DNA from 3 places in the Alteromonas sp. AWM4_230 genome. Region 2 is predicted to be linked to each of the others. Evidence: predicted binding sites of a transcription regulator. Region 2 holds the regulator's gene; each other region holds the start of a gene.

Region 1 (10,923 bases), 150 kb from region 2:
CGTTTCACTCGTTCGAAATGTGGTAAGAAACGAGATCCGTATCCCTGTTTTCGTTATGATTATTGCAGCATTTGTAACCATTGTTCAGCTTTTAATGAATGCCTATACCTACGACCTTTACTTGGCGTTAGGTATTTTCATTCCACTGATTGTAACTAACTGCGCCATTATAGGTCGCGCAGAGGCCTTTGCATCGAAAAATGGGCCCCTTGCGTCCGCATACGATGGGTTCATGATGGGCTTAGGCTTTACCGCTGTGTTGGTTGTACTAGGCGGCATGCGAGAAATATTGGGTGCGGGTACGTTATTAGCGGGTGCAGATAGGCTATTTGGCCCCATTGCTGCGAACTGGACTATTACACTGTTCAACACAGAAAACCCATTTCTACTTGCCATATTACCGCCGGGTGCGTTTTTAGGAATGGGACTTCTTATTGCTATTAAAAACAGCGTAGATGCCAAGTTAGCAGCTAAGCAAACATCGCCTGCGGTGAAAGCTGAGCGCGTGCGCGTCACTGCAGAGAGTTAAATCATTCTGTAATTATTAGCGTGGCTTGACGGAGTAAGCGAAAACTTCAGCAGATGGCGCAAACGTTTTAACTTAAAAAATTTACACCTTGTTTAGCGACCATATTAAAAAAGTATATAGAAATGAATGATGTAGTTAAGCCGGCAAAGCCGCTTTCTAAGCAGGAAAAAGTAAAAGAAATAATGCGAATTTTGGATGACCTTTATCCAGAAATTCCTATCTTTTTAGATCACAAAGACCCATATACGTTACTCATTGCGGTTCTATTATCGGCCCAATGTACCGACGAGCGCGTTAATCAAATTACGCCAAAGCTGTTCGCCCGCGCAGATAACCCCTACGACATGGTGTTGATGAGTATTGAAGAAATACAAGACATTATCCGCCCTTGTGGATTATCGCCTATGAAGTCGAAAGGCATTTGGCATTTGTCCGATATGATCATTAAACAACACAATGGTGAAGTTCCAGCGAACTTTGAAGCGCTGGAGGCCATGCCTGCTGTTGGCCACAAAACGGCCGCGGTGGTTATGTCGCAAGGCTTTGGTATTCCTGCTTTCCCGGTAGATACTCATATTCATCGTTTGATGTACCGCTGGGGTTTATCGAACGGAAAAAGCGTAGAGCAAACAGAACGCGATGCAAAACGCCTGTTCCCTAAAGAAAGATGGAACGACCTCCATCTGCAGATTATCTTGTACGGCAGAGAATACTGCCCTGCTCGCGGTTTTGATTTAAATAAGTGCACTATCACCCGTGAATTTGGTAGAAAGAGCTTTATAAACGAAGTGCTGAAAGAACAAGAGAAAAAGCAAAAATTGGCGCTTAAGAAGAAGCGTAGATAGAACTTAAGGCAAGCCTTTGCGATTCAAACAAGGAGTCTATAGACTCCTTGTTCATATACCGGATAGCGCTAATCTTGCGGGCTAAATTGGCGAAAAGCATAAGCTCTTGATGAAGCCTCTGTTGATATGACAATACCATTTCTCTCAACAATCGAGTTCTGATATTCAAAGGGAAATACACCATAAGCGAGAAGCCCTTCATATTCGAAATCTTCAAAGCAAGTCTCCGCTTTAATCGTAATATCGAAAAGTGAATTGATCCCGATAATTGGCTCGACAGAGCCTGAGTATATGCAACCATTAGTATCTGAACCGCTGATCATCCCTTCGTTATCGATAGCAAACGAACGAGTGTAGGCGCCATCAGACCAAGAACTTGCATAATTGCCAGCAATATCGATAAGTGAAACATCCTCGGTAGCGCTGACTTTGTTGGCAGAGAAATCAAGTGTGAGACCCGATACTGTCGCTGAGCCTTCTAAACTGTCACCATTCGCTGTGAGCTGCATTGTGCCATGCTTAGTCATGCCTTCTCCTGGATACAGCATGGTATCGTCAGAAGTAAAGGTATCTTCGCTTATGTCGCCGTGAGCAATAAGCGTGTCTCGCGAGGCCTGCGAAAATACAATAGCTTTACCTTCAGAGGAAACCGCAACAACAACCTCTTCTTGCCCATCTTCAACTGTTGAAGTTTGCCCAAACCATACGCCTAGTACTGAATCTGGCCTCACTACATTGTCATTTGAACTACCGCCACAACCAACAAGCCAAAATGCACAGACCAATGAACCGAAACAAGCCTTATTGTTGATAATACTTGAGAAGGCTAATGTTCTATTTTTGAAATAAGTATAGAGAGGTATCTTCATATTTACTTTCCTTGTTATTTTTTTCCTTTTCAGAAGGTAACATTATTTTTAACAACCAAGTAGATCTGCTTTGCGATTAACTTACGACTTCGGCTTGTGGTTTACCTCGAAAGCACATCTCAATTTGGCTATGATAAGCACGTCATATTTTTGCTCACGCAAATAAACAAAAATATAAAAATAATCCACGGAGAACACATGTCCCGATTGAATAATATCGCTAGGAATCTAGCGTTTGGTGCACTAGTAAGTGCATGCAGTTTCGGTGTTTTTGCTGAAACTTCCCCCATTACTGACGAGCAAAAGAAAAATGCCGAGACGCTAATTCAAAAAGCGCTGAAAAGTGACTTAGGCTATAGCATCGTAGAATCACTCACTACAGAGATAGGCCCACGCCTTGGCGGTTCAGAAGCAGAAAAGCGCGCCAGAGATTGGGGTGTTAAGGTAGGAAAGAACCTTGGGTTTGATAAAGTGAGCATTGAAGAGTTTACCATGCCCTTCTGGGACAGGGGTCACTTACATATTTCACTTACTGCGCCATACATGCAGCCCCTTTACGGTACCGCATTAGGTGGAGCGGCTCCTTCAGAGAGCGAGATCAACGCTGACATCGTGTATTTCAGGGATATTCATGCACTAACCGCAGTTAAAGACGGCGCGCTGAAAGGCAAAATTGCGTTTGTCGATGGCGATGCCATGGTAAAAAGTCAAACGGGTGCGGGCTATGGCCAAGCAAATCAACGTAGACGCATTGGCTGGCAACATGCGCAACGTGGTGGTGCTGAAGCCTTAGTTGTACGTTCGGTAGGCTCAGACTCTCATCGCTTCCCTCACTCTGGCATGATGAGCTCAGACGGTGATGAGTGGGCTGATATCCCAGTAGTTGCTATTTCTAACCCCGACGCCGATCATTTACGACGCCTACACAATTTAGGCAAACCACTGTCGTTATCGCTCCATTCTGAGTCAAAGTGGAAAGGCGAAGTGAATAGCGGCAACGTAATACTAGATTTAGTAGGAAGTGAAAAGCCTGAAGAGATTGTGCTCATTGGTGGCCACTTAGACAGCTGGGACTTAGGCACCGGCGCTGTAGATGACGGCGCGGGCGTTGCTATTACCACAGCGGCAGCCGCATTAATTGCATCACTGCCTGAACGCCCTAAACGCACCATTCGTGTAGTTATGTTTGGCGCTGAAGAAGTAGGCTTGTTAGGCGCGTTTGCTTATGCAAAACAGCATGAAAAGAACCTTGGTAACCACGTACTTGCCACAGAGTCTGATTTTGGCGCGCAAACAATTTGGCAACTTGTGTCGAATGTGAACCCTGAAGCAACAGTGCTGGTAGATGAAATCGCAAAAATCCTGTCCCCGCTAGGTATAATTCGCGGTGGTTCAGACGTTGCTGGTGGCGGCCCCGACATTATACCGCTAGCAGCGAAAGGCGTACCGACTATCCGGTTGAACCAAAACGGACGAGATTATTTCGATCTTCATCACACGCCTGATGACACATTGGATAAAATTAACCCTGATGAACTGGCGCAAAACATTGCAGCTTATGCAGCGAGTATATATTTGATAGCAGATTCAGACGTCGACTTAAAAGCCAAACAATAACCACAGGTTATTTCTATAATGACGTTGGTTAGTACACACCCGTACTAGCCAATGCTTCTCTTGCAACAGCACCATTATTTACAGCGCTTAATACATACGATGCAGTTGCACGACTGAACACGTAAGACCTATAACCTTTTAGCTTTTTAGCATCATTATTGACTATACAGCGATAAAGTCTCTTAAGCGCTTGTTATCAAGCACGAAAGCATAGAATGGATAGTTAGAACTTAATTAGCTCTCTTGAATAAGCTGATCAATAAATCGCTTTGCTTCTTGTCTCGATGATAATTGAACATGTCGATAGGTGTTCGCATGTTTAAAGGCAACAGCTGTTTTATTTATGGAGATATTTGAAATTAACGCACCTGGAATAAGGCTGTTAATGGTAGAGATAGAGATTTGAAATTGCATATTAAATACTTTTTTATTGATATTGTTTGTTTTGAATTCCTCGCAGGTTGGGTTAAGAAATCTAAAAACGAAAATTAGGCTCTTTCACATTTTTCGTGGAAAAGAGCCCATCTTTGCGGGTTACTTCAGATAAGAGAAATAACCCTAAGCTGGCTTACAGATCTTAAAGAACTGTTACGTTAGCAGCTTGTGGGCCTTTTTGGCCTTGTTCAACTTCAAAGCTAACCGCTTGACCTTCAGCAAGAGTCTTGAAGCCGTCAGAAGTGATTGAACGGAAGTGTACGAATACGTCTTTGCCACCAGCTTCAGGAGTAATGAAACCGAAACCTTTTTCTTCGTTAAACCACTTAACTGTACCATTTACAGAATTAGACATAATAATAACCTTTTAAAAAATTGATGTAATGGTGGAAGCCACCGAATAGCAATAGACATAACTAAGCTAGTAAAGCAGTTGTATATCTATCTAGCACTTCAATTTGAAGGTATAAAGAAAGGTACAGCGCAGTATTAGGTAAAGCATAAAACATATCTAGAGCGAGCGAGACAGTACAGGTAATTAGTCGCCATGTCCAATTATTTCGGGATTATTTTTTAAGCATTGCAACGCGAGCTTATCATTTGGGCCCACAATGAATACGTATGTTTGTATAACGCCAATAGCGGCTAAGTTAATCTTATTCTTTTTTCGCTAGGTTTTAATTATGACAGACATGTACTTATTATCGGGTAAAACCGCCATTGTGACAGGTGGCGGCAAGGGGCTGGGTAAAACTATTACCCGCTTTCTATTAGATGCAGGAATGAAAGTAGCTATTTGCGGACGCACTGAAGAAACGATTAACGAGACAGTTAAACAATTAGATTCGCTATTTCCCGGTAAGGTCATTGGGGCGAAATGTGATGTATCAAAAAGTGATGAAGTAGCAAGTTTCGTAAAAGAAGTTAAAAATACATTTGGCGAACTTCACGTTCTTATCAATAACAGTGGTTTTGGTAAAGAAACGCTCATCTGGGAAACCAATGAAGACGATTGGGACGAAGTGATGGATACCAATGTAAAAGGTTCCTTCCTTATGTGTAAGCAAGTAGTGCCTCATATGATTGAAAATCGAGAAGGTTACATTATCAATATTGCCTCTCAGGCGGCACTAAATGGGTATGCCAATGCAGGCGTTTACTGCGCGTCGAAATTCGCATTGGTGGGGCTTGGGAAAGCTCTGCAAGAGGAAGTGCGACCTTATGGCATTCACGTTCACTCACTCAACCCTGCGTTAATTCAGTCACAGAAAACAGGATCTGAGAATGTAGACAAGGGTCTGATTCAAAACGAAGACTTAGGAAAAATGGTGGTTTATCTGTTAAGCCAACCACGTAGACTTAAAATTGATAATATCGGCATGTGGGGTTTTTAATACGTTTAAGGGGAATGGTAAAACTGTCTTAAAGCGTTAACATTTTCCCATTATCATGGTGTGTCGTTTGCGTTGACCAACGAAAGTACTATGCGGGGATCTGTGTTGCTAGAGTTCTGGGTACATGTGGCAACTGCTAACGCACACTTACAATGCAGTGTACCATCGGGTAACTCTGATGGTTCAAATAGGAAATAGTTATGCGAATGCTTCACACCATGCTTCGAGTTGAAAACTTAGAGGCGTCACTTCACTTTTACACCTCATTGATGGGCATGCGCCTTCTTCGACAATCAGAAAACAAAGAGTATGAGTACACCCTCGCTTTTGTAGGATATGGAGAAGAGACCGATAGCACTGTGTTAGAACTTACCTATAACTGGGGTGACAACACCTACGATAAGGGTAACGCGTACGGCCACATCGCCATTGAAGTAGACGACATCTATAAGTTTTGTGAAAACTTAGAAGCAAATGGCGCTGAGGTGTATCGTAAACCCGGCCCCGTAAAAGGTGGCTCTACCGTCATCGCTTTTGTTCGCGATCCAGATGGGTATGCCATAGAACTTATTCAAAATAAGTCTATTTCATTATAGCAGCACGACGTCGCCAATATCTTTTAAGCGCTTGCAACATAAGCTTTCTGTGAAATGTACGGCATAAATAAGAAGGCGATAAATGTAAACACATGGAGTGGCAGTCACATGCTAGGTAACCGTTTATTATTTTCTTTAAACCGTGTAAGCAAGGCTGTAGCGGGTTCGTCGAACAAGCTTAAGCTGCTATTAAAGGGCAATGCTAGGTTTCGCAATAGATATACGACCAGGTTGGCATCGTTACTACCTGCTTTGGTGGTGCTATTTACAGGTGCCCTTGCCTCTGAGAGTACGTTTGCAGCTGATGCTACGAATAGTAAAACTTCGCACGCTGAAGCAGAACATACCGCTAGTGAAAGACTGCACTTTACCGTTATCGCCCATCGCGGTGCTTCTGGCTATTTGCCGGAACACACACTTGAAGCAGCCACGCTAGCATTCTCGCTGCGTCCTGACTTTATAGAGCAGGATGTTGTTATAACCAAAGATGACATTCCAGTGGTACTACACGACATTCACTTAGAGACAGTCACTAATGTAGAAGACATTTTTCCAGCACGTCACCGAAAGGACGGACGCTATTACGCCCGTGACTTCACCCTCGAAGAGCTTCGAGCATTGCGGGTACATGAGCGTGCCAACAGTGATGGCAAACAAGTTTTTAAAAGTAGGTACCGCGGCTCCCAGGCTAATTTCAAAGTGGCCACGTTAAGTGAACACTTTGAGCTAATCAGCGAACTTAATCGCCAATTCGGCACGTCTGTAGGCGTATACCCAGAAGTAAAGTCCCCTGCTTTTCACATTGCTGAAGGTATTGATGCCAGTAAGATGGTTATCGACACATTAAAAAACTACGGGTTTGCGGGAGAAAACGGCAATAGTTACCTGCAGTGCTTTGACTTTAACGAAGTCAAACGCATTCGTGAAACCCTTGGCTATAAGGGCAAAGTAGTTATGCTGATTGGCGAGAACGATTGGGGCGAGAGCGACACCGACTACGATTGGCTGCGTACACAAGATGGCATGAAGCAAGTCGCGAAGTATGCAAACGGCATAGGCCCTTGGTTAGGCCATTTAATGGATAATGAGGCGATGGCTAAAGGTAAAGTTGAAGCAGCTAGTTGGCTTAAGTACGCTCACGATAACGAACTTACCATTCATCCCTACACTTATCGTCAGGATGCGCTTCCGGCGGGCATGTCTGGAGAACAAGTTTTAGATGTATTGCACAAGGTAGTGCGAGCTGATGGCGTTTTCACCGACCATTTAGTGCCTGTATTAACCTGGCGAGACAAAACAAATTAACGCAAGTTAAACGGGTTTAAGGCGCTTTAGCAAGCGCCTAAGACTTGGATAGTCGTACCACTACACGTCTGTTTTGTGCACGGCTTTCCCGCGTATCGTTTGGCGCGATATGACGTTTTTCACCGTGGCCTGTCAGCTGGATCCTATCTTCAGGTACACCTAGCGTAGTTAAATAACTTTTTACTTCATTGGCCCGTCGAATAGACAATTGTTCGTTGTTGTAACGTCCACCGTAACTGTCCGTATAACCATCGAGAAGCACAAGCTCCAATTCGCTGTCTTCTTTTAAATATTCGCCAATCATAGTTAAACGCTTTTGTGAATACTTAGTAAGTTCGGTGCTGTTATTCTGATAAGACAATACGGTGTAAGCAATGTCATCAAAACTAAAAGGAAGCAGGTTCGACACGCACTTAACAAAGTCGCGATACACGCCTGAGAAGTTGCTTGCGTTTAATGCCACGCTCACCTGGTCATATTTGTTATACCAGTCTTGATAGTAAATCGTGGGCCAAAAGCCTTTTTCTAATTCAGATAACATGGTCCATGCAGCATCCTGCGGCAGGTCGCCATTGTATTGCTTTCGAATAGACATATCCGCGATGGTCTTTGGCGCCACACCCGGCATCCACTTTGGCGGAACAGAGTAGACCGCAGCCACATCGAACTTGTTTGGCAGCATGTACATATCTAATTCAAATTCCATGTTGAGCTGCTTCGATGCAGAACTAGTGAACATGGCTTCGCCGTAACCAGGGAGTTCGTGGTTAAGCGTACACTGCAGGCGCGTGTCAGAATCAATACGCCAGTTGGAGCTTTCTATGGTTGCAGAATATTGCCGCATGGCAGCATGGGACGACAGCGACCCCACCATCCCCAATAAAGCGATATATTTTAATTTCGACACCATTTCGACACCATAACGAAAGTCAGACTAACATGAATGTAGGCCTTTCATACGCCCACCAATCTCTAGCGCCATAAATTGTACCCATTCGTTTTAAGTCGCGAATTGAGTGTTCTAAAAATTCATGGTTAATATGATTATCGTCCAAAGTGTAGAAAAGTTTAGCGCTTAATACCATTAACGTTTCGTACTACTAGCGCTTCTCATCTTCGCGGTTTTCAAATTGAAACTGGCAACTCGAAGATATCCTTGCGATAATTCTTCGTGCTAATAAGTTTCGCAGGTAGGTTTGCATAAAAAGCGACCAACCAGTTTCTGCAATCTAGTCTTACAAGAGTGTTTATGTCTGCCAACCCGCCCCTTCTTTCCCAGCGCTTTCGAGGTTATTTCCCTGTTGTTATCGACGTTGAAACGGCCGGATTTAATGCAGGCACTGACGCCTTATTAGAGTTAGCAGCGGTTACGGTGAAAATGGATGAAGACGGTATACTGCATCCAAACCAAACCTTTCACTACCATATAGATCCGTTCGAGGGCGCTAACCTTGAGCCTGCGGCATTAGAATTTAATGGCATTGATCCGAATTGCGCATTGCGAGGTGCTATTGAGGAAAGCGAAGCCATGAAGGATTTATGTAAAGGCATTCGCAAAGCACAGAAAAATGCAGACTGTCAGCGTTCTGTTATCGTTGCTCATAACGCAACTTTTGATCAAAGCTTCGTTAATGCTGCGATTGAGCGCTGCAATATAAAGCGCACGCCCTTTCACCCATTTGTTTCCTTCGATACCACCAGCCTAGCGGGCCTTGCCCTTGGTCAAACTGTGCTGGTAAAAGCATGCCGGGCGGCTGGGATATCGTTTGACCAAAATGAAGCGCATAGCGCCCTTTACGATGCACAGAAAACCACCGAGCTATTTTGCTATATGGTAAATCGCTATAAGGCCTTAGGTGGCTGGCCAGTAGAAAATCAAGAATAGTTTTTTCGATAAACGCCATAAACAAAAACAGCGCCAAAAGGCGCTGTTTTATTATCTTTGAACAGGTTAGCTTATAGCTTGTCTGCTTCTTCAGATAGGTATTTAGCTACACCTTCAGGTGATGCATCCATACCTGATTTACCTTCGGTCCAACCTGCTGGGCAAACTTCGCCATGCTCTTCGTGGAACGCTAGTGCATCAACCATGCGAAGCATTTCGTCAACGTTACGACCAAGTGGAAGATCGTTTACTACCTGGTGACGTACCATACCTTCTGCATCAATTAGGAATGAACCGCGGAAAGCAACACCATCTTCAGGGTGCTCAACATCGTATGCTTGGCAGATGTCGTGTTTTACGTCAGCAACAAGAGTGTATTTAACTGGACCAATACCACCTTGATTTACTGGGGTATTTCTCCACGCATTGTGTGAAAATTGAGAGTCGATTGAAACACCAATTACTTCAACACCGCGCTTTTTAAACTCGTCATAACGCTTGTCGAAAGCGATAAGCTCTGACGGGCATACAAAAGTAAAATCTAGCGGGTAGAAGAATACAACCGCTTTTTTACCCTTGATTGCTTCACTTAGTGTGAAAGAATCTACGATTTCACCGCTACCAAGTACCGCTGCAGCAGTAAAATCAGGCGCAGGACGGCCAACTAATACACTCATGAGTCTCTCCATTTATATTTGGATTGTAATAATAGAAGTGATTACATTGCGTAACCACTTTGATAGAAAATTTCCTTCCCAGAAAATAGGTACGAATACGGAAATAACAATGTTAAACAATGAGTTTTTTTACTGCTCGTACCAATAATGCTCGTCCACATAAATAATTAGCTAGACATTACCCAGTCATTACCCACTCATTACCAAATTGTGGTTTATTAAACTTGCCATTATCTGCTTGCCAAAACAAAGAATAACAATTATTATCATTTACAGATTCATTTGGAGTACGTTTAATGTTTGTTTGCATGTGCTATGGGGTAACAGATAAAAGCATTCGCGCGGCGGTTGAAGAAAACGGCGTGGGAAATGTACGTGAGTTACGCCAACATTTAGAGCTAGGCTCACAGTGCGGTAAGTGCATCAACATGGCGCAACAAATTATCGATCAAACCATCATTGATGAGTCGCTTTTCAAAGACGTCGGCTAATATTAAAGTCCAAGGCTATCAAGGCTAAATATCGCAGTCTTATTTCCGAACACGCTTACCCTATCTATTGAAGTTAACGCTTTATTCATCTTAAAACGCTCGGTTTAGCTCCCTCACCTTTTCTTAATTAAGCTTCGTCAGTACTTTCAGCTAATTAAAGCGATACTCGACACCTGCATAGTAAAACGCGCCATTAATGCCGCCCGGAGATGTTGGAGGGTAAAGGGCCCCCACTTCCCCTTTAAAGGGGTTTTCATCTGGCAACGCATCAAACAAGTTC
Region 2 (10,923 bases):
AAAACGCGCACGGGTATCAATGACGGTTACCACGTTACCACGCAAGTTAATAATACCAAGCACATAATCAGGCGCACCGGGTACAGGGGCTATTTCGGTATAACGCAGTACTTCTTGTACTTGCATTACGTTAATACCGTACGTTTCTTCACCTAAGCGATACGTCACCCATTGAAGGACTTCATCGTTACTGTCGCTAGCGTTATTATTCATTCTTTCATCGCTCATGAACCTGGCTCCCAATACTATGGCGTCTGGTCGTTACTGCCTAAGCCTTTGTTAAGCATAGATATTAATTCTTCAACGTCAATTAACGCACACATTTTTTCTTTAACCATCCCTGCTAACCAGGGACGTTTACCTGTGGACTCGCGCCATTTTACGTCATCGGTAGTCAAATTGACCGTGTTTACAAGCTTTTCGCTTGCTAGTCCCCACGCACTCTCTCCTAACATTATAAGATATCGGTAGTTGAGCGATTGTGCGAGATTTTCGTCGTATTTTTCTGGCATTACCCATTTTGCAGAGTCAACAACACTTAGTTTAGACTCTCTGTGCAACATTACACCCATAAACCAGTCAGGTTTTCCAAATAAAGGGCCTATTTTTTCAATTTGATGGATTCCCCCTAGCGAAGTTAAGGGAACCGCAAGCGTTAGCCCTGCAACCTCAAAGAATAGCGCCTGAAAGCGGAAACCGAGAGTATCCTTTAGTGGAGTTTTTAAACTCTTAGGAGTACTAACCTCACTTTCTTTTTCTGCCTGAACAGGTACGTCAACGTATGACTGCTGCTTTTCGCTATCAATTGTCTTTAAATTTTGACTTTCAATTAACGAAGAAACCTCTTCAGCTAACACTTCTTCTTTGTCGACGTGCGCTTCGCTATCGCTAGCCGTTGAGACAAGGGCTGACTCAGCCATCTGCTGAGAGGCCTGCTCAAGCAATTTTGCCGTGCGCGCAGTCACATCTTCCGGAGTTTCGGGCTCTTTCAGAAGACTGTCTAGGTATGCCTCCATCACTTCTTCACGGGCAAATGGCGATTGCTTGCTCATGGTCTTGTTATTTCTCCAATACGGCTAACAGTTTATTGTAGGCATTTACACCTCTTGTCTTTGGATACGCAGCAGAGATAGGAAGCTGCACCAAACTCGCATCCCTAAAATGAGTATCCACCGGGATAACACCTTCCCACACACGTTCACCGTAATCACTCATTAAGCGCTTTCTCGATGCTAATGCGGCGTTTGTTCGTTTATCGAACAAAGTAGGAATGATCAGAGTATCAAAAGACTTATTTAATGAACGCCCCATTATTTCCATAGTGCGTATCATTCTATCTAAGCCTTTAAGCGCCAAATATTCTGTCTGAGTCGGAACAATAACCTTATCGCATGCCGCTAAGGCATTAACCATTAACACGCCCAATACAGGCGGGCAGTCGATGATAGCAAAGTCGAACTCATCGGCTATTTTAGCAAGTGCTTTTTTTAGCACTAAGCCCATCCCCTGCTCGCTTCCCATGGTTCGGTCTAACGTCGCCAATGCCATGGTTGCGGGTAGCACATATAAATTGTCGAGTTTTGTAGGACTGAGACAGTCCATAACATTATCGGCAGTAATCTCGTTAGACTTAATAAAAATGTCGTAAACAGAATGGCTTGTCGCTTCTGCATCAATACCAAAATAGTAACTAAGCGATGCGTGGGGATCGGTATCTATCATGAGCACTCGCTTGCCCTTTTGAGCTAGCAAGCCGCCAAGGCTTACGGTTGTGGTAGTTTTACCTACCCCGCCTTTTTGATTTGCCACAGTCCACACTTTCATAATTACTGTTCCATTACTGTTCAAACTGCTATCGCATTTCGGTTTGAACGCAACTGCTTATATCATCGATATTAATATTTTTACTCGATATATTAGCCACAGCGACAGCCTGAGGCATACCGTAAACCACACAGGAGTCTTGGTCTTGCGCCCAAATAGTCGCCCCCTTATCCTTGAGTATCCGACAGCCCTCTCTACCGTCTGCGCCCATACCCGTTAAGATGATACCAAGCACGTCGCCACCATAAACTTTAGCCAACGAGCTAAAGGTCAGGTCTACGCTTGGCTTATAATTCACCTTATCAGACTGGCTTGCATCAACGATGGAAATTCGCTTGTTGCTACCGATAGATTCAAGCAACATTTGCTTTCCTCCTGGGGCAAGATAAGCGTGCCCTGGTGCTAAAATATCGCCATGCTCTGCTTCTTTCACTTTAATTTTACAGTTGCTATCTAAACGCTGTGCAAATGCAGTAGTGAAAGTCCCAGGCATATGCTGCACAAGTAAAATAGGATAAGGAAAATCTGCAGGTAGTGGAGAAAGCACTTTTTGAAGTGCAACAGGCCCACCTGTGGACGCCCCAATAGCTAAACATCTGTATTGCTTACCCGTTGCCCTCACTGAGGAAACGGTAGGCTGTTTGTCGGCGCCTTTATGGCCTGAAAGTAAACCCGATGTTTTGAAAAAAGCCTGTTTGGGCGCATTGTCAGGGAGTTTTCTCGTCTCGGCGGTGCGAAGAGATGGGCGCTTAACGCCTAACCCTCTTCGCGCGATCAACCTGACTTTAGTGCAAAGTAACCGCGAAGCATCTTTTCTATCTTGGGCTATATCTTCGAATTTCTTGGGTAAGAAATCGAGCGCGCCTGCTTCTAACGCATCTAGCGTTGCCTGAGCGCCATGATGCGTTAATGATGAAAACATTAAAATTGGCGTAGGACGTTTATCCATAATTGCCTTAACGGCGGAAATACCATCCATAACAGGCATTTCAACGTCCATTGTTATTACATCAGGCTTAAGAGCTTCCGCCTTGTCTAATGCATCACGTCCGTTTCTTGCTTCACCTACAACCTCAAGCTCTCTATCTCCTTCGAGAATTTCTCTTACTCGACGGCGATAGAAAGTCGAGTCGTCCACGACTAGGACTTTAAAGACCATGGATTATCATTCCTGTTAATTCATCGCCTTACTTTATAGGTTTACGCGCGTACCGTTTGAGCAGGCTAGGAACATCTAAAATTAATGCAATACCACCGTCTGAAGTAATTGTTGCGCCAGCCATACCAGGCGTACCTTGCAACAATGCATCGAGTGGTTTAATAACCACTTCTTCCTGGCCTATCAGCGCGTCTACGACAAACCCTACTTGTTGAGTACCAATTTGCACCACAACAACATGCCCCTTTTCTTTATTTATATTTTTGGGGCCTCGGATTAACCATTCACCAAGGAAGAACAACGGAATTGCTTTTGAACGAACTATCATTGTTAGCTGGCCATCTACCGTATTGGTCTTCTTGATGTCCATGTTTATTATTTCGTTCACCGCACCTAATGGTAACGCAAAGGTCTGTTTTCCTACAACAATCATTAACGTAGGTAGAATCGCGAGCGTTAGCGGTACCTTGATATCTAATCGTGTACCTTTTCCTAACTGCGAGTCGATATTGATGGTACCGTTGAGCTGGTTAATCTTGGTTTTAACCACGTCCATGCCCACACCACGACCTGAAATATCGCTGATTTCGGTTTTAGTAGAGAAGCCAGGTGCAAAAATAAGATTAAACGCTTCAACGTCAGACATGCGTGCTGCTGCGTCTGCGTCCAATACGCCGCGGCTAATTGCGATCTCTTTGAGCTTTTCGGCGTCCATACCCTTACCGTCGTCTTCGATAGTAAGAAGAATATGGTCGCCCTCTTGAGATGCTGATAGCTGAACCGTACCCATGCGAGGCTTACCGGCCGCTGCACGATCATCAGGCATTTCTATCCCGTGGTCGACAGAGTTTCGCACCAAATGCACGAGCGGGTCGGCCAATGCTTCAACCAAGTTTTTGTCTAAGTCTGTCTCTTCACCTACAAGATCTAAGGTAATTTCTTTCTTTAAGCTTCTAGCCAGGTCACGTACAACGCGAGGAAAACGGCCAAACACTTTCTTGATAGGCTGCATGCGGGTTTTCATTACCGCACCTTGCAAGTCTCCAGTCACTACATCTAGATTAGCAATGGCCTTTGACATGCTCTCATCGTTGCTGTTGATCCCCAAACTTATCAGCCGGTTTCTAACGAGTACGAGTTCGCCGACCATATTCATAATTTGGTCTAAACGCTTAGTGTCTACACGTACTGTTGTCTCAGCAGGTGGTGGAGCAGGAGCCCCTTTTTTATCATCTTTCTTGGCAGGCGCTTTTGGCGCAGCTGCTTTGCTCGTTTTAGCTGGGCTCGCTGCACTAGGTTCTGGCTTCGCCTTAGGCGCAGCCGGGGCACTCGACGCGGATTGCTTTGCTTTTTGAACAGCTTCGGTAGCCGCTTTGTCTACCGGAGGTTCAGGGGCCGCTGGAGCAGAGCCTTGTTTAGTTGGACCTTGACCAGAGCCGTGAAGCTGATCAAGCAGTGCTTCAAATTCATCGTCGGTAATTTCTTCATCTCCGGCACTACTTGCCGGAGCAGCTGCTGATACTGGTTCTGGAGCACTTTTTTCGTCCCCACCAAACTGACCTTTTCCGTGCAGATCATCTAACAGTGCCTCGAACTCTTCATCAGTAATGTCATCACTGTCAGTGCTCGCCGCTAGTGCTGACGTTTGCGCAGGCTCCGGTTTGGCGGGTTCTGTATTGGTTGATGCAGCTTGTCCTGGAGCACCACCTCCATGAAGCTCATCAAGGAGAGCCTCAAACTCATCTTCGGTAATTTCTTCTATACCACCGCTACTTTCACTGGTACCTGACGCTGCTGGCACTGGTTCATCTATAGCTAGTTCCGGCTCTTCTGCAACGACCTCGGGCTCAGCCGCGACAACTTCTGGCTCGGCCGCAGGCGCATTTGCATTGTCGAAAATGTTTTCATCTGGAGATTCTGGGCGACTGAGTTTGTGTAACAGGTCGACGAGGTGTGCATCTGCCGGCTCTAGCGGCTCTTGCGCTTTTACTCGTTCAAACATTTCAACGACCACATCAGTGGCTTGCAAAATGATATCCATTAACTCAGGCGTTAGCGTTCGTTGGCCATTGCGCATGACGTCAAAAACGTTTTCAGCACCGTGACAAATTTCAACTAACTCAGTAAGAGAAAGGAAACCCGCTCCCCCTTTTACTGTGTGATAGCCGCGAAAAATTGCGTTAAGCAAGTCCGCGTCTTCAGGATTGTTCTCAAGATCAACGAGCTGTTCTTGTAATTGTTCAAGTATCTCCCCAGCTTCTACTAGAAAGTCCTGTAATATTTCCTCGTCAACATCAAACGACATGCACCCGCTCCCCTAAAAACCTAAGCTAGACAGAAGATCATCTACATCATCTTGACCTGAAACGACGTCATCTCGTTTGTCAGCATCAATGATTGGGCCTTCTGCCTCTACACCATCAATCTTATCGGCCTTAACGCTGGAAGGTTTAGATTGTTCTGCACCGTCCCGTTCGCCAAACATAGTAAGCATGTTTACAAGGCTATCTTCGACTTCTTTAACCAAGTCGATAACGCGACGAATAACCTGTCCAGTCAAGTCTTGATAACCTTGTGCCATCAAAACTTCAGTAAGTAACTGTGTAAGTTTAGCCGACTGATTCGAACCGTCTTCCAACAATTCGTCTAAGTCTGCACATAAAACCTTAAACTCACCCAACTCGATTTGGCGGTTCATCAGCTTTTTCCACTCTGGCATAACCTTTTCGATCCGCTCCGATAGCAGTTCAGCGATGGGCATACTCGCCTCAACGGCATCCATAGTAGTATTAGCAGCTTTTTCGGTTTCTTCAATTACGTAGGTAAGGCGGGACTGGGCATCAGGGATATCGTCTGTAGCTAGATTTTTGATGCGGTCGTCTATTTGAAAGTTGTTTAATGCGTCGTGGAGTTGACGCGTTAACTTGCCTACTTCAGCGAATAGCTCAACGTTTTCTTTCATTGAGACGGCTTCAAGTAGTGCGTTAGCTGAAGCCTTGTCACCTTCTTCGAGAAAAGTGACAAGCTGCTTTGCTTCTTCTAACGATATTGGAACGTTTACATTCGTTGACATCCAGTAAACCTCATTTATCTGGTGAGCGTCTGGATCAACCTAAACGTTCGAATATTTTATCTAATTTTTCTTTAAGCGTTGCCGCGGTGAAAGGTTTAACAACGTAACCATTCACACCCGCTTGGGCGGCGGCAACGATCTGTTCCTTCTTCGCTTCAGCGGTCACCATAAGTACTGGCAAATGCTTAAGTTTGTCATCGGCTCTAATCGCGCGGAGCAAATCTATACCCTGCATACCAGGCATGTTCCAATCAGTAACAACAAAGTCGAAATCGCCTTGTTGTAACATAGGTAATGCAGTGCTTCCGTCATCCGCTTCCTGAATGTTGGCAAAACCCAAGTCTTTGAGTAGGTTTTTGATGATACGTCTCATGGTTGAAAAGTCATCGACCACGAGAATTTTCATGCTTTTGTCCAAAATAGCCTCCACTGAGGGGTTAATTGTTTTTAATTTCTATTCTTCGTCAGCTTGCCACGATTTCATTCGTGATTTGAGTTTTAACATGGCTTGACTATGAATTTGACTGACTCTCGACTCACTTACGTCGAGAACCTCGCCTATTTCTCTTAAGTTTAGTTCTTCATCATAGTAAAGTGAAAGAACAATCGCTTCTCGCTCGGGTAATGTCGTTATTGCATGGGCCAGCGCTTTTTGAAATGCGCCCTGCATTAAATCTTCTAACGGTGCATCACTGCCTCGACTTTGCTCGGTAGTGATCACATCTTCCGACACACCTAAATCTTCAATGCCGACCAACTTCCCGGCATTTACTTCATTGAGCATCTGGTGATAATCCTGCAAGCTCACATTAAGCTTGTCAGCAATATCGGAATCTCGTGCGTCGCGCCCAGTTTCACTTTCTACCTGAGATATCGCTTCTGTTATTGCGCGACCATTTCGGTGAACAGAACGTGGCGTCCAATCACCTTTGCGTATTTCGTCCAGCATGGCACCGCGAATGCGGATACCTGCGAAGGTTTCAAAGCTTGCGCCTTTTGACCCATCAAAGTTTCGAGCGGCCTCTAACAAACCAATCATGCCTGATTGGATAAGGTCATCAACAAGTACACTCGCAGGCAGGCGCGCCATCAAATGGTGCGCAATACGCTTAACCAGAGGCGCATGTCTTTCGACTAACTGCGATTTATCTGTTTGCTGTTGATAAGCGGCTGCCTTGCTGTTCAACGTTGACTTCCTACGGCTTTTTCTGCAACTAATTGTTCAATGAAAAATTCTAAGTGACCTCCAGGCTGCGCTGGAATAGGCCAAGTAAGCGCCCTGTTTGCTAGCTTGGTTATCGCTACGGCTGCAGGAGAGCCTGGAAAAGCATCAACAATAGCTGTTTGCTTACGCACAGCTTTGCGAATATTTTCGTCAAATGGCACCGTCGCCACTAATTCTAGTGCAACATCAAGAAAACGCCCTGTCACTTTGCTTAATTTGCTAAATAATTCCTGACCTTCTCGCACATCGCGAACCATATTGGCCACAACTTTAAAGCGAAAAACACCGTGCTCACGGTTAAGGATTTTTATCAGCGCATAGGCATCAGTTAGTGATGTTGGCTCATCGCAAACCACCACCATGATATCTTGGGAGGCTTTAGAAAAGCTTAATACCATATCTGAAATGCCAGCAGCGGTGTCGACTATTAATACGTCTATTTGAGAACGCAGCTCGCTAAACGCTCTTATCAAGCCAGCGTGCTGTGTGGGTGAGAGTTCCGCCATTGACTGCGTACCAGATGTGGCGGGCGCAATCTTAATACCGTGGGGGCCGGTTACTAAAACCTCGTCCAACGTACACTCGCCAGAGAGTACGTGAGATAGGTTTTTCTCAACTCGCAGGCCTAGCATCACATCTACGTTTGCAAGACCAAGGTCCGCGTCAAGAACCATTACACGCTTGCCCTGCTTCGCCATGGCGATAGCAGTGTTAAGCGTAATGTTTGTTTTACCGACGCCACCTTTACCACCGGTGACGGCGATTACTTTGATTAACCGTGATTGCTTCATTTTTCTTAAGCTACTCGCTTGATCGTCAATCATACTGCTTATGCTGTTTTAATTGCGTTGTTACCACTAGTATGATTCAAACCGTACTTTTTATAAAGCTTTGCAGCAGCGGAAACTAAAGATTTCGCTTCTGCAATCTTAATGTCTTCAGGCACTTTTTGACCATCGGTGACATAACTAACCGGTAGTTGGTATTCAACCGCTGCACTAAGTACCTCTCCTAAAGAGTAGCACTCATCTAACTTTGTGAAAATACAGCCACTTAGTTCAATATCGTCATACGCTTGAATGATTCTCTGCAAAGCCGGATATTGCGTATTGGCTTGCGCTACCAAATATTTTTTAACTTTTGGCATTTGGCCATTGTCGAACTGCTTAATTTGCTTAATTAATCGACTATCACGCTGACTAAAACCTGCTGTATCAATCAATACTAGTCGCTTATGACGAAGTTGGAACAATAAATCTGCTAGTTCTTCACTAGTTTGCGCTTTTCGCACAGTACAGCCAATAATTTTTCCGTATGTCGCTAGTTGCTCATAGGCTGCAATTCTATACGTATCAATAGTTATCATAGCTACCGATTCTGCACCGTATTTTTGCGCGTAGCGGGCGGCCAACTTTGCAACCGTGGTTGTTTTACCTGTACCAGTAGGCCCGACTAATGCAACGGCACCTTGTGAGCTTAGTATATCGTTTCCGGTAACATTTATGCGATTAGCCAATAGGTTAAGAAGATATACCCACGCGTCACGTTCGTTGTAATGAGCCGGTGTATAGCTAATCAACTGAGTTGCTAGTGCACTACTCAAACCCATATCGGTTAATCGCGTGACCAAGTATTGATGAACAGGTTTTTGACGCTTGTTCTTCGCTTCCATTAGGTCTGCAACTTGATACTGCAATACGTCGCGAAGTGAAGCTAACTCTTCTTTGATTTGAGCTAGTTCAGCAGACTGGGATACAGGAGTTTCACCCATACTTGACGCTTGATGCTCAGGAAAAGTCTGTTGCTCGATAGCATCTTGTGCTGGTGATTGTGTTTCAAGGTCGTCGATAAACGCTTCTGAAAAATCTAAGTGAGATGCAATTTCGTTGGCGTGCTTAGCGTTCGCTGACATTGGCTGTGCTGGTTGTGCAGAACTTTCTGCAACTGGGTTTCCACCATGCTGCTTTTCCAGCAAGGCTTTTAAGCTATCAGGGCCATCGTCGCCAATAATTTCACTTAAGCTAGGCACAGCCTTTTGGCTAGGCGTTTTAGCAGCGGTCTGTGGTGCCGCCTTAGGCGTGAAAAGCTTGGCTTCAGGCTCTTTGTCGTAGGCTGCTACAAGCTCGATACCGTCTGCGACTTTGCGATTTGACATGATCACTGCATCACTGCCCAACTCAGCTTTAACTTGGCTTAGCGCCTCACGCATATCTTTGCCGAAGAAACGTCTAATTTTCATTGCAACCTCTCCAATCACCCAGTGTCAGATTATTGACCGACCGAACTGACTATTTTTATTTGTTTGTCGTCAGGCACTTCTTGGTATGAAAGAACATGCAGCCCAACAACAGAATACTTTAAGAAGCGAGACAGCACGGGTCGTAGCATGCCTGAGGTAAGGAGTACTGCAGGTTCTCCCTCTAACTCTTGCTGCTGACTGGCTTGCTGCAATGATTTCTGCAGCTTGTCTGCCAGACCTGGCTCTATACCAGCACCGTCTTCGCCACCTGCTTGAAGAGACTGGTGCAACATCTGTTCCAACTCTGGCGCCAAGGTTATGACAGGTATCTCTTTTGCCCCCTGAGTAATTTCCTGAACGATTAAACGTTTGAGTGCTATACGCACCGCAGACACCAATACATCTGGGTCTTGGCTCCGTGTGCCGTACTCGCTAAGCGTTTGCACGATGGTGCGCATATCGCGAATAGGCACGCCTTCAAATAGTAAGGTTTGCAGCACTTTCACAACGGTACTAAGCGGCAGAATATCGGGCACCAAACCTTCGACCAATTTAGGGTGCTGTTTGGCCAGCATATCTAGAAGCTGTTGCGCTTCTTCATGCCCAAGTAATTGATAGGCGTTATTTGAAAGTAACTGACTTAGATGAGTCGCAACAACCGTAGCGGCATCAACAACCGTGTATCCAAGCGTTTGCGCGTGCTCGCGCTTATTAGGCTTAATCCACACCGCATCTAGCCCGAAAGCAGGGTCTTTAGTAGCCCGCCCCTCTAGCTTGCCAAACACTTGCCCTGGGTTAATGGCAAGCTCTTCGTCGTGACTTATAACGGAATCGCCAATTGTGACGCCGAGCATAGCGATGGTATAAGTGTTAGGCTCTAAGTCTAGATTGTCGCGTATATGAACAGGTGGAATAAGGAAACCCAGCTCTTGCGATAGTTTCTTACGTACGCCTTTAATTCGTGTCAACAACTCACCACCTTGAGATTTATCAACAAGCGGAATTAAGCGATAGCCCACTTCTAAGCCAATGGTATCCACCTGCTGAACGTCGTCCCATCCCAGCTCTTTAACTTCAGGTGCAACAGTTTCATCTTTTGAAATGTTCTCTGGCAATTGAGGTTCTTCAGCTTTCTTTTTAGCTTGAACGGTCTGCCAATATGCAAAGCCCGCAATCAAAAATGAAAAACCCAAGAATGCGATATGAGGCATACCCGGAATGATACCCATGACGAAAAGCACGCCTGATGCTATATAAAGCGCTTGATTATTTCCTAGCTGACCACGGATCTCTTTACCCATTTCTTGGGTTTCGTTTTCTCGAGTAACGATAATCGCCGTTGCTACAGAAAGTAGTAATGAAGGTATCTGCGCCACCAAACCATCACCAATGGTCAAAATAGT
Region 3 (10,923 bases), 520 kb from region 2:
AAGATTTGTCGCGCTTTATGGGCCGTGTATTTGACGCTATCGGTGTTCAGCAGGACGAAAAAGGCAATGACTGCTTTATCCTTATGCCAACCGAATCCATGGTAAGCCAGCTTCCAGGGCTTGACCCCGAAGGCATGACGGTCACTTACAAGCGCCGTGTTGCCACCACGCTTGAAAACGTACAGTTTCTTAGCTGGGACCACCCGCTAGTACATACCGCGATTGATGTAGTACTCACCGACGTACACGGAAAAAGCAGCATGGGCTTTATTGCCGAGCCATCTTTACCGAAGGGCGCCTACTGGATAGAAACCCTTTTCGTGCTGCATGCACAAGCGCCGAAAGCGCTTCAATTAGGCCGTTTCTTGCCACAAACGCCTGTGCGGGTATGTTTAGATGCGCAGGGCAATCCTTCTGAGCTAAGTTTTGATGTTAAGCGTAAAATTGGCCGCAAAATTTCTTCTCAACTTCTAAAAGCACTGCAACAGCCGCTTGAACTTGCAATCGAGAAAGCACGTAAGCTTGCCCATCATGAGGCTAACCAAAAGCAGCATGATGCCCTTAACGATATGCATAGCACATTGAATGATGAAATACAGCGCTTGCGCGATCTTCAAAAGCGCAACCCTGCTGTGCGCGATAGCGAAATTGAATTTATTGAAACGCAAATGAATGCGCTCGATAAGGTCATTCAGGAAGCTGATGTTCAGCTAGACGCAATACGTATTGTGGTGAACAACCCGTAAATGCAAAATGTTAAGCACTGAAAGAGCAACGTTGAAGTAACGAGTACATAATGGCAAACCCGAGTTTTGTTTATAACCCGCCTATGACGCCTTATCTTGATATCCTGTATCAAGATGAGGATATGCTGGTAGCGCACAAGCCTAGCGGGCTGTTAAGCGTGCCAGGAAAGGCCTTAGAGCACCGAGACTCGCTCATTAGCCGTGTTAATTGTGTTTACCCCACCGCCACTGTGGTTCATCGGCTAGATATGGCAACATCGGGTATCTTAGTGCTGGCACTGAATAAAGAGAGTCATCGCCATATATCAAAACAATTTGAGCTTCGACAAACTAAAAAGCGATATTTTGCCCGAGTACATGGGCATGTAACACAAGACAGTGGAGAGGTGAATTTACCCCTTATTTGCGACTGGCCGAACAGACCTAAGCAAATGGTAGATTTCGAGCGCGGTAAGAAAGCAGTGACGCATTTTGACGTTGTCGAGCGTAATCATGATGAAAATGGATTGCCCTACTCTTTAGTTGCCCTTTATCCCATCACAGGTCGCTCTCATCAACTGCGCGTGCATATGCTTGCTTTAGGCCACCCTATTTTAGGGGACAGACTTTATGCCCATGAAGAAGCGCTATCCATGGCCTCTCGCTTACAGCTACATGCAGAAAGCTTAAGCTTTTCCCATCCTACACTCGGACATTGGCAGCATTTTCACATCCCTATCCCCTTTAGCCAGTACCAACCCAGAGCCCTTTCTGAAAGTATTGAGTAGTTAGCGGTTCTTTATTTTATCTATGGACTTCATTTCAGTTTTATAAGGTTCTGCCGATAACCTTCGTAGAATAATTGGTGTATGAATTGATTTGATGCTGCCGTAACCGCGCAAATCAAAAATAGGTAAAGGCAAACCGTTTTTTATGAAAAGGCACGCTCTTCTTATAACATTTGCAGTTATCGTATCGCTGCTGCCTGTAACGGCGCATTGTGATTTTTTCACAGATGTAAGTAATGCCTATTTGCCCGGAGAAGTGGACGCGTTAATGGTGGGCGAAGAGAAAGCCCCTGTTATTATGGTTGAGGCACAAACGCCACTCCCTTTGGGTGTTGCAGTGGTTCTCACTGAGCCCTTTCCATCTAGCTTGACCCTTGCAGAAGGTAACAGCCTAGCGAGTATGCTTGCTGAAAAAGGATGGAGCGTAGTTATCAGCCCATTTAATTTGGCGACAAACTCACCATCGGCTCTAACTAGTGAAGAACAAACCCGTGAAGCCCAAGCAGAAAGCGCACCTTCATCGATGGAAAGCGAATCAGTCATCCACCCTAGAAGTGATCAACTGACTCAGTACCTTGATTTTAAATCAACAACGACTGCACTAACGATGCAACTCAGTGCTTTAGATAATTATTTGCAAGATAGAACCGGGTACCGCATGGTCATTGCGCAAGGAATGCTTGCAACGGCCTACTTGTCTGCAGTAGAAATGCAGCCTGGTTTACAACCAGACTCGTTTGTCGCTATATCGCCATTTTGGCCACAAGAAAAAACAAATAACTTAGTGATTGATACTATCGCGAAAGCCAGCTTTCCTGTGCTCGACTTATCCCTCAGCGACTTCAATGACTGGGAGGGCATCACCACAATGAAAAGAAAAGTTAGAGCAAAAAATGAACTAAAGTTGCACTACAGGCAAGTTATCATTCCAAATAATTCTTCAACCTTTAGTATAAAGGCGATTGAAAAAACATCTTATATTCAAATGGTTGCAAATAGAACCATAGGCTGGACACGGCATCTAGGCTGGTAATTACGTCATCTTGAGATTACGCTAAATTAGTACCCAAAACAGTTACCTACCCGCAATAAAGCGAACAGCGGGCAAATGCAGTCAATGGTAATTATGTAATGGACTATACTAATTTAAGCAAACAAAGATGGTTGAGTTACTCGTGGATGTTCAGGATTTTGTAGATAACAAAGCGAAGCAGCTGTGTTTCTATTTGAGAGCATTTTGGCAAGGAGAGCTTCCGGTCGAGGAGATCGAGCTATTCTTTTGGGATAGCATGGAAGAATGGGGTCAAATTGAATGCACATTAACACAGCCTTATACGCAAAAGGAACGCGTATTTTGGCACTTACTGCACCAAGTGCATTACTGGAGTGAAGAAAAATTGACAAAAGATCAGTTTCTCGTTGACGAGCTTACTAACTGCGTCAATTTCCTTGAAGGTTTAGGGCACTGTCCTCTGGATTGCGTCGGGATCCGCCCCTAACTTTCACTCACTTACAGCGTTATTCTCTCCCTTTGGGTTATAAACGTTTCGCTTAAAAGTTCATCATGCCTTCACAGTTTTATTGCTAATCACAGTGGTTCGTGGCTCAATGTACTTTTGAGTTACCGCTGAAGGCCGAAGTATTGCTTACTGCATTAAAAACGTTTAACGACAAACGCTACCTAACGATTTTTCTGTTTGGCATTTCCAGTGGCTTTCCTTGGATCATGATTGGTTCAGTGTTATCGGCTTGGCTAAAAGATGAAGGTTTATCGCGTTCGGCTATTGGTCTTTTCGGTATCATCTTCGCCACCTACTCATTTAATTTTCTATGGTCGCCCCTTGTCGATAAGCTTAAGCCACCGCTGTTAGGGCAAAGACGCGGTTGGATCTTTTTGATGCAAAGCGTTGTTATTTTACTGTGTCTGGCCATGTCCCAACTTACCGCAAACCAAGACCTATTCTACGTTGCCCTAATTGGTTTACTCATTGCCATTGCTTCTGCCACCCAAGATATTGCTATTGATGGCTTTCGTATTGATTGTATTGAAAAAGAAGATAAAGATGGTATGTCTGCTGCATCATCAGTAGCAACAGCTGGATGGTGGACGGGCTACGGTGGCCTTGGCGCTATCCCCTTTTTCTTAGCAGACCTCACTTCCTGGACTTGGCCAGATATTTACTTATTACTTGGCGCTATCATGGCCTCTTTGGCAATAGCTACCTGGTTTGCTAATGAACCCGCAGTTAATAGGGAAGCTTTGCTTGAGCAAGTAACGGATGTAGACGCAAACAGCTCTGCAGCAATTAACTGGATAAGAACAACTCTCATAACACCATTTTCGGAGTTCTTTAACCGCAATGGCATCAAGCTGGCTGCTTCATTCTTACTGTTTATTTTTCTTTTTAAAATTGGAGAAGCGTTTTTAGGTCGTATGAGCATCGTCTTCTATAAAGAAGTGGGTTTTTCAAATAGCGATATCGCCACTTACTCAAAGTTACTTAACTGGTGGGTGACCATTATATTCTCTTTACTTGGCGGGTTAGTGAACATCCGCTATGGTATTTACCGAGGACTGATGATTGCTGGTGTTGCCATGGCAGCCTCAAACCTTCTGTTTGCTCTTATCGCACAAACAGGACCTTCAACTTCACTTTTAGCCATCACTGTAATTGTCGATGGTTTTACCGGAGCATGGAGCACTGTTGCCATGGTCGCCTTTATATCGCTTTTATGTAACCGCGCTTTTAGCGCAACTCAATATGCACTTATGGCCTCTCTGAGTGTTGCAGGACGAACATTAGTTGCTTCTAGCAGTGGTTTAGTTGTTGATAGTCTTAATGGAAACTGGAGTTTGTTTTTTGTTTTGACGGCTGTCATGGTGATCCCTAGCCTTTGCTTTTTATACTCCATAAGAGACCACATAAAGCGCGTCGAAGCGCCATAAATTCCTTACTCTCTGTTGCAGTCTGCATTTAATTACCTTGCAAGTTTGGATTAGTTGCCTACATTTAAAGAAGGTAGTTAATGCAAACTCTTGCAAGGAAGAAAGTTGAGCGTAAACAAGGCTGATCCACCGCAACGCAAGTCATCTTTGGTATCCACCGCTTTTACCTTTTCAAAAGTAAACGCCACGGCTATGTTTTTCGCTGCCATTATTATCTCAGTCTTGTTTGTGTTAAACACCAAACAGCAGTCTTCCATTACTAACCTTAAGCAAAAGAGTGATTTAGTAGACAGTATAATTACCGCTGAACATCGAATTCACCAATTCAACAGGCAAACTCAAAGCGATAATGGCAATCATACCGCTCTAGCCCATCAGTTACAGGTAACGTACCAGGGGTTACATCGATATTTACAAGACAGATGGAGGGTCAGCGACGCTCCTGCGCTCGTTTCTAAAGAAGAGTTTAAAAAGGCATATAAAGATTTACATAGAGCCGCAGCAGAAGAAAGCGCCAAAACAACGCGAATATTGCTTTATACACTTGTGGCGCTCCCCCCTACAGAAATAAAGCCCTATATCGATGATGGCTTTAGCCTTCTTCCTCTTCTAAGCACTTTACAAGCGGAAGAAAATTCGGCGTTACTCCGTGTACAAGCACTGCGGCAAAAGATGTTGATAACCACTTTATTTGGCGCAGTTGTTCTGGTTCTTTGGTATCTTGGTGCGTGGACTATTAGTAAAAGCTCACCCAAGAAATCTCTGCGAAAACTCAACAAGTCAAATGTACGGCTTGCTATTGCTGATAATGATCAAGACCTACAGAACAAAGAGTTTTTACAGCTTATCAGCCATGAGTTTAGGGCCCCGATTAGCGCCATAATTAGTGCCTTAGAGCTTATTCCTAATTTGGAAGATCAGCGTACTCGGTTAATTCAACAAGCTGAGCAATCAAGCTATAGACTGCTAAATTTAACCAACAACCTTACTGATATACTCAATAATCACATAGAGGATGACCTTCAACTTTCAAAGGTGGACTTGATCAGCTTGTTAGACGAATGCATATCCCCTTTTTCGGTAAGGATTAAAGACAAAAAGCTCGAATTTAACATGCACTGCAGTCATAGCGTGCCAAGTTATGCTGAAACCGATGCTATGGCCCTTTCCAAAGTCATAATGAATATTCTCGATAATGCCGTGAAATTTACTTCAACGGGTTTAATTGACGTGACCGTTACAACGCTAGTTAAAAACAAAAAAGTTTTTCTAGTAATCATTATTAACGACACCGGCATTGGCATTGATGATAGTACGCAAAAACGTATGTTTGAGCGCTTTTATAGAGGAGAGCATTCGCAAAGTCAGCGCTACCCAGGGGCGGGAATTGGGCTATCGGTTGCCAAACGCAGTATTGATAGACTTGGCGGTACACTTCAAGTCAACAGTACCGCTGGCGTCGGATCTGAATTTAAAATATCGCTGCCCATTAAGCCAGTAGAAGATTCTCCATTGGTGTCGTCTACCCCTTCATATGCCAAATTCGCGGTTGTCGACGATTTAGAAATCTCAAGACTTCACCTACAGTCCATTATTACCAACGAAGGGTTTAGCGTAAGAACGTTTTCGTCTGGCGCTAACCTTTTGAACCTCCACGAAGAACTGCTTCAATTCTCGGGCATCATTGCCGATTTATATATGCCAGGGATGAATGGACTTGAACTTGTAAAAACACTGCGCGCCATCTATGGAGAACGAGTGCCACCAGTCATCGTATTGTCTGCAACACCGGATATCGCCAATATTATCGCCAAAAGTGAGCTACCCATATATCAGAGCTTTGTTAAACCTATCGACCGAAACCGGTTTGTAGACGCCATTCATCAACTAACGGCAAATAATGCAAAAGTCATAAAAGATGTAGCCAAGGCCAACATATTAGTTGTTGAAGATGAGCCGATTAACGCCGAGATGGTGGAGTATATGCTACAAAGTATGGGTCACAATGTGACGGTGAGTTATACCGGCGACGATGCAATTAGCCGAGTTAACGAAACCGACTTTGACTGCGTGTTGCTCGACATTCAATTGCCAGATATTAACGGCTTGGAAGTAGCAAAAATAATGAAAGAAGGGCACCCTAACCTCCCTATAATTGCACTTACCGCTAATGCCCACAGAAACGATAAAGAAGCTTCACTGCAGGCAGGTATTCGATATCACCTTGTGAAGCCCGTTACCTTTCAGGAACTCAAAAATACCTTACGTCTTGCACTTTTATAGATGGTGTTTTTCTAAGTATAGATACGGTACTGATTTCGACCGTTTTCTTTTGCCTGATAAAGCGCTTGGTCGGCACACTCAAGCCATGCCATCGACTCCTTAAAGTCGGGAGAAAACTGGGCAAGCCCAAGGCTTACAGTGAAGTTTATCGATTCGCCCTCATGCTCAACCACCAAACGCTGTGCAAATTGTCGAATACGCTCGGCCACCGCTTTCGCATCGTCTACCGTTGAATCGTTAAGGATAATTGCAAACTCCTCACCGCCATAACGCCCCGCCAGATCGGTTTCCCGCACACAACGTTTAATCAGGGCAGCAAGCATTTTTATGACTTTGTCGCCAGCTTGGTGCCCGTAGGTATCATTAACCCGCTTGAAATGATCGATATCTAGCATGAGTGCGGTACTGGGCTTTCCTCGTCGAACGCATAGTTTGTGCATTTCATCAAAGCGTTCTTGCCAATAGCGGCGGTTAAATAGGCCTGTAAGCCCATCGACTCGGCTTGCAGTTTTCAACTCTTCGTTAAGATGCTGCATTCCCAGTTTGCCCAGGGCCTGCTCGGTCACATCGTAAACCAGCATACAGAACCGCTCTACACGTCCGCTTTTATCTACAATAGGGAACATGGTCACGTTTTGGTACATAAACTCAGCGGCGCAGGTAACCGGACGATTACAATCGAACTTCAATAAGTAAGGACGCTGCTCCCAAATGATAAACACCGGACTTTTTAAATTAAATACAGGGTCAACTTTGGTTCTGAGCCACTTCTCTTCTATTTCTGGGAAGTGTGTAAACAAGCTAGTTCCAACCATAGCTTTCGCTTTCTTAGCGCTATGATCCTCAAGAAATTTATTCCAGACCTGCACGTTGAAGTTGCGGTCAATTACCGCAATTCCTACTTCAATTGAGTCGAGTAATCCTGCAGGCACGTGAGGTGAACTAACGAGAGCTTCTGCAGCGAGTGTACCAGTTGAAGCATTCATAGACTTTCCTTGTCTTGTTTTATCGAACCATCATCGAACAACCGTGCATAAATGTGATTCATAGCATCACCGGGAAACAACAATAGAAGGTCGAAGGAAATATTTCTCGACTTTATCGCATACCCAATTTCAATGGCCATTAATTTTCCCCAGCGCTGTACGTTATCACTTAAAAGGGTTGATAGGCCTTGGTGCTGTCCCAGTAGTACAGGATGCGTATGGCTAAAGGCAACATTAAGCTGTTCTGACAAACCGTTCAAACAAGCGCCTATAAGAATATTTGAAACGTCCATGAGAGCTTCAAGAGCAAGCTTGTCTGACGATGCCGACGAAGGGTATTTCAACAATTCAACAATATTTTGCGTATTTGTATCGTTAAAGATAACCAGGGCTTCACCACTTATACCTTCGCTAATAAACCCTTTTGAAACCGCGGACACGCTGTCATTACGATTAATCTCGGCAATCGCCATAGACAATTCGTTGCTTTCAATTAAGTTAACATTAGGTATGGGTAAGTCAATAAACTCACCTAGCAGCTGGGCTAGATTTTCTCCTGCGCGCCCCATGGCAATATTGACCATTTCACGGCATGCGTCTAACTGCTCTTCATTACTCGCTGGGCCCTTGGCTTTAGGCGCACTTGACTCACTTTGCCCCTGGGCCTTTTGTAAGTTAGCCCCTGATGAATGGCTCTCACCGCTATAAATGCCGTAGGAAGATAAGATATGACTAAGCTTATCATTATCAATTGGCTTTCGAATGAAATCTAAAGCACCGAGTGCGAGCATTTTTTCCCGCGCTTGCGCCTGAACATCACCAGACACTACCACCACTAAGCACGGCAAGTCCTGTTGACGAATGGCTTCCATAGTTTGATAGCCATCCATTATCGGCATGTTTAAATCGAGAAAGACCACGTCGCCCTTACCTTCTTTGATAAGAGCTAGGGCTTGTTCACCATTCTCGGCAAACGAGACATCTACATCCCACCCGTCGGGTAAACTGCGCGCCATTTGCCGCCTTGCGAAGCCCGAGTCATCGCAAATCAATATTGGAGTACTCATGGTAACTCCTTAAATAGCGACAGGGGCTTTAATATGTGGGTGTGACTGGTAATTCTTTAGCGTGAAGTCATCGTATGAAAAACCAAAGATATCTTTAATATCTGGGTTAATTTCCATCGTTGGACGGGCAAACGGTTCGCGACTAAGCTGAAGTTCTACCTGTTCAAGGTGATTTGAATACAAGTGCGCATCACCTAGCGTATGGATAAAATCACCCGGCTCTAGGTCGCATACTTGTGCAATCATCATGGTAAGCAGTGCGTAGCTTGCAATGTTAAACGGAACGCCAAGAAAAATATCACCGCTACGCTGGTAAAGCTGGCAGCTTAGCTTGCCTTCTAAAACGTAAAACTGAAAAAGCGTATGGCATGGAGGTAACGCCTGCTTGCCCATTGCCGCATTTTCTTTGGGTGAATAGCTAGTATCAGGTAAGACCGCAGGGTTCCAGCCGCTAACGATAAGACGACGTGAATCAGGGTTATTTTTAATTTGCTCTACCACTTCGGCAATTTGGTCAACCGAGGTACCGTCACCGCGATCCCAACTACGCCATTGATGGCCATATACAGGGCCAAGCTCGCCTTCATCGGTAGCCCATTCATCCCAAATTTTGACGCCATGCTCTTTTAAATAGGCAATATTTGTTTCGCCTTTTAAGAACCAAAGTAGTTCGTGAATGATTGATTTTAGGTGACACTTCTTTGTTGTCACCAAAGGGAAACCTTCCTGTAAATTAAAACGCATCTGATAGCCGAATACACTTAATGTACCTGTACCAGTTCGATCTTCCTTTTTCACACCCGTATCACGTACATGGCGCATTAATGCGAGATATTCTTTCATCGTTATTCTTATATTTTTTGTTGTTCAACACGGTCTTTTCCGCGCATGTAAGCACGGACCATTAATCCTATTCCTAAAGCTATCATAGGTAAACAAAGAAGTTGCCCCTGGCTTAGGCCCATTTGGTATAAGCCAATATGAGCATCAGGCTCTCTGAAGTACTCAACGATAAACCTAAAGCTACCGTAACCGAACAGGAATAAGCCACTGACCGCCCCTACCGGGCGCTTTTTGGCAGAATAAAGCCATAGGATAATAAAGAGCAGTACGCCCTCTAAAGCAAACTCATAAAGCTGTGAAGGGTGGCGAGGCACATAGCCTGCGTTAGGGAAAATGACAGCCCAAGGTACGTCAGTGGTGCGCCCCCATAGTTCTGCGTTTAGGAAATTGCCAATTCGACCAGCCCCCAAACCAATGGGTACAAGTGGCGCAACGAAATCTCCTAAACGTAGGAAGGTCGTATTCATACACTTTGCGCGCCAAAACAGGGCTGCTAATACCCCTAACAAGCCGCCGTGGAAAGACATTCCACCCTCCCAAATTTTAAACAGATACAGAGGGTCGTCTAAGAACATGCCAAACTGGTAGAAGAACACATAGCCAATGCGCCCCCCCAAAATCACGCCCACAAAGCTCCAGAAAAGCAGGTCGCTTAACTGTTCTCTGCTCCAGTTAGTTTGCGATAGGCGCTTTTGTGCTAACAGATACGCTGCAATAAAACCTACCAAATACATTAAGCCGTACCAGCGGACACTTAATGGACCGACACTGAAGATAACGGGGTCGATACTGGGAAACACCAGATAACTGCTCTGTTCCATTATTTTATTCAATTCCTAAAATCATTCTAATGCTTACTAAAACAAGTAAACATGCCAACATCGCTTTTAACACACGTATATTAACGCGCTGCCCAAGCTTCGCACCTATGTTTGCGGTAAACATGGAGGTTGCAACAATACCAGCTGTAGCAGGCAGATAAACATAACCCATACTGTATTCTGGTACATCTATCTCACCCCACCCAGCGATAATAAAACTGGTGGTACCAAAAACGGCAATAACAAGCCCGCAAAAAGCGGCGCAACCTATAGCCGCGCGTACATTAACACGAAACCACACTAAAGCGGGTACAAGTAATGCGCCACCGCCAATACCCATAAGCGCACTTAGCATGCCTGCTCCACCGCCAACAGCAGCCAGTGAACCTTTAGAGGCTTCGTTCTCAGACGCTTTTTGTTTGCCAAAAATCATTTGCAGCGCTATCAATATAACCAGTACGGC

What was found. Region 2 encodes FliA, which starts transcription of late flagellar genes. Its sites were predicted from a motif close to CTAAAGNTNNNNNNNNNNNNGCCGATA; they were not measured.
Region 1: the regulator FliA is predicted to act here: its motif matches at 8,636-8,662, upstream of ACXACS_RS15890 (flagellar protein MotY).
Region 3: the regulator FliA is predicted to act here: its motif matches at 1,546-1,572, upstream of ACXACS_RS18650 (DUF3530 family protein).

The regions. Positions count from the first base shown of each region.
Region 1 is NZ_JBSWTB010000001.1:3,674,645-3,685,567, forward strand. It holds gene ACXACS_RS15845 (electron transport complex subunit E) at 1-529, shown strand, start outside; gene ACXACS_RS15850 (endonuclease III domain-containing protein) at 652-1,374, shown strand; gene ACXACS_RS15855 (hypothetical protein) at 1,443-2,243, opposite strand; gene ACXACS_RS15860 (M20/M25/M40 family metallo-hydrolase) at 2,442-3,860, shown strand; gene ACXACS_RS15865 (hypothetical protein) at 4,095-4,274, opposite strand; gene cspE (transcription antiterminator/RNA stability regulator CspE) at 4,438-4,650, opposite strand; gene ACXACS_RS15875 (SDR family oxidoreductase) at 4,979-5,689, shown strand; gene gloA (lactoylglutathione lyase) at 5,890-6,285, shown strand; gene glpQ (glycerophosphodiester phosphodiesterase) at 6,394-7,590, shown strand; gene ACXACS_RS15890 (flagellar protein MotY) at 7,628-8,500, opposite strand; gene rnt (ribonuclease T) at 8,840-9,475, shown strand; gene ACXACS_RS15900 (peroxiredoxin) at 9,547-10,152, opposite strand; gene ACXACS_RS15905 (bacterioferritin-associated ferredoxin) at 10,449-10,643, shown strand; gene ACXACS_RS15910 (TonB-dependent receptor domain-containing protein) at 10,794-10,923, opposite strand, start outside.
Region 2 is NZ_JBSWTB010000001.1:3,821,115-3,832,037, forward strand. It holds gene ACXACS_RS16500 (chemotaxis protein CheW) at 1-228, opposite strand, end outside; gene ACXACS_RS16505 (chemotaxis protein CheW) at 246-1,052, opposite strand; gene ACXACS_RS16510 (ParA family protein) at 1,060-1,824, opposite strand; gene ACXACS_RS16515 (protein-glutamate methylesterase/protein-glutamine glutaminase) at 1,853-2,983, opposite strand; gene ACXACS_RS16520 (chemotaxis protein CheA) at 3,012-5,288, opposite strand; gene ACXACS_RS16525 (protein phosphatase CheZ) at 5,301-6,056, opposite strand; gene cheY (chemotaxis response regulator CheY) at 6,091-6,474, opposite strand; gene ACXACS_RS16535 (RNA polymerase sigma factor FliA) at 6,511-7,242, opposite strand; gene ACXACS_RS16540 (MinD/ParA family protein) at 7,239-8,105, opposite strand; gene flhF (flagellar biosynthesis protein FlhF) at 8,111-9,520, opposite strand; gene flhA (flagellar biosynthesis protein FlhA) at 9,550-10,923, opposite strand, start outside.
Region 3 is NZ_JBSWTB010000001.1:4,341,135-4,352,057, forward strand. It holds gene rapA (RNA polymerase-associated protein RapA) at 1-746, shown strand, start outside; gene rluA (bifunctional tRNA pseudouridine(32) synthase/23S rRNA pseudouridine(746) synthase RluA) at 797-1,513, shown strand; gene ACXACS_RS18650 (DUF3530 family protein) at 1,659-2,546, shown strand; gene ACXACS_RS18655 (hypothetical protein) at 2,689-3,012, shown strand; gene ACXACS_RS18660 (AmpG family muropeptide MFS transporter) at 3,114-4,460, shown strand; gene ACXACS_RS18665 (response regulator) at 4,566-6,743, shown strand; gene ACXACS_RS18670 (GGDEF domain-containing protein) at 6,755-7,729, opposite strand; gene ACXACS_RS18675 (response regulator) at 7,726-8,796, opposite strand; gene ACXACS_RS18680 (thymidylate synthase) at 8,806-9,639, opposite strand; gene lgt (prolipoprotein diacylglyceryl transferase) at 9,648-10,460, opposite strand; gene ACXACS_RS18690 (sulfite exporter TauE/SafE family protein) at 10,465-10,923, opposite strand, start outside.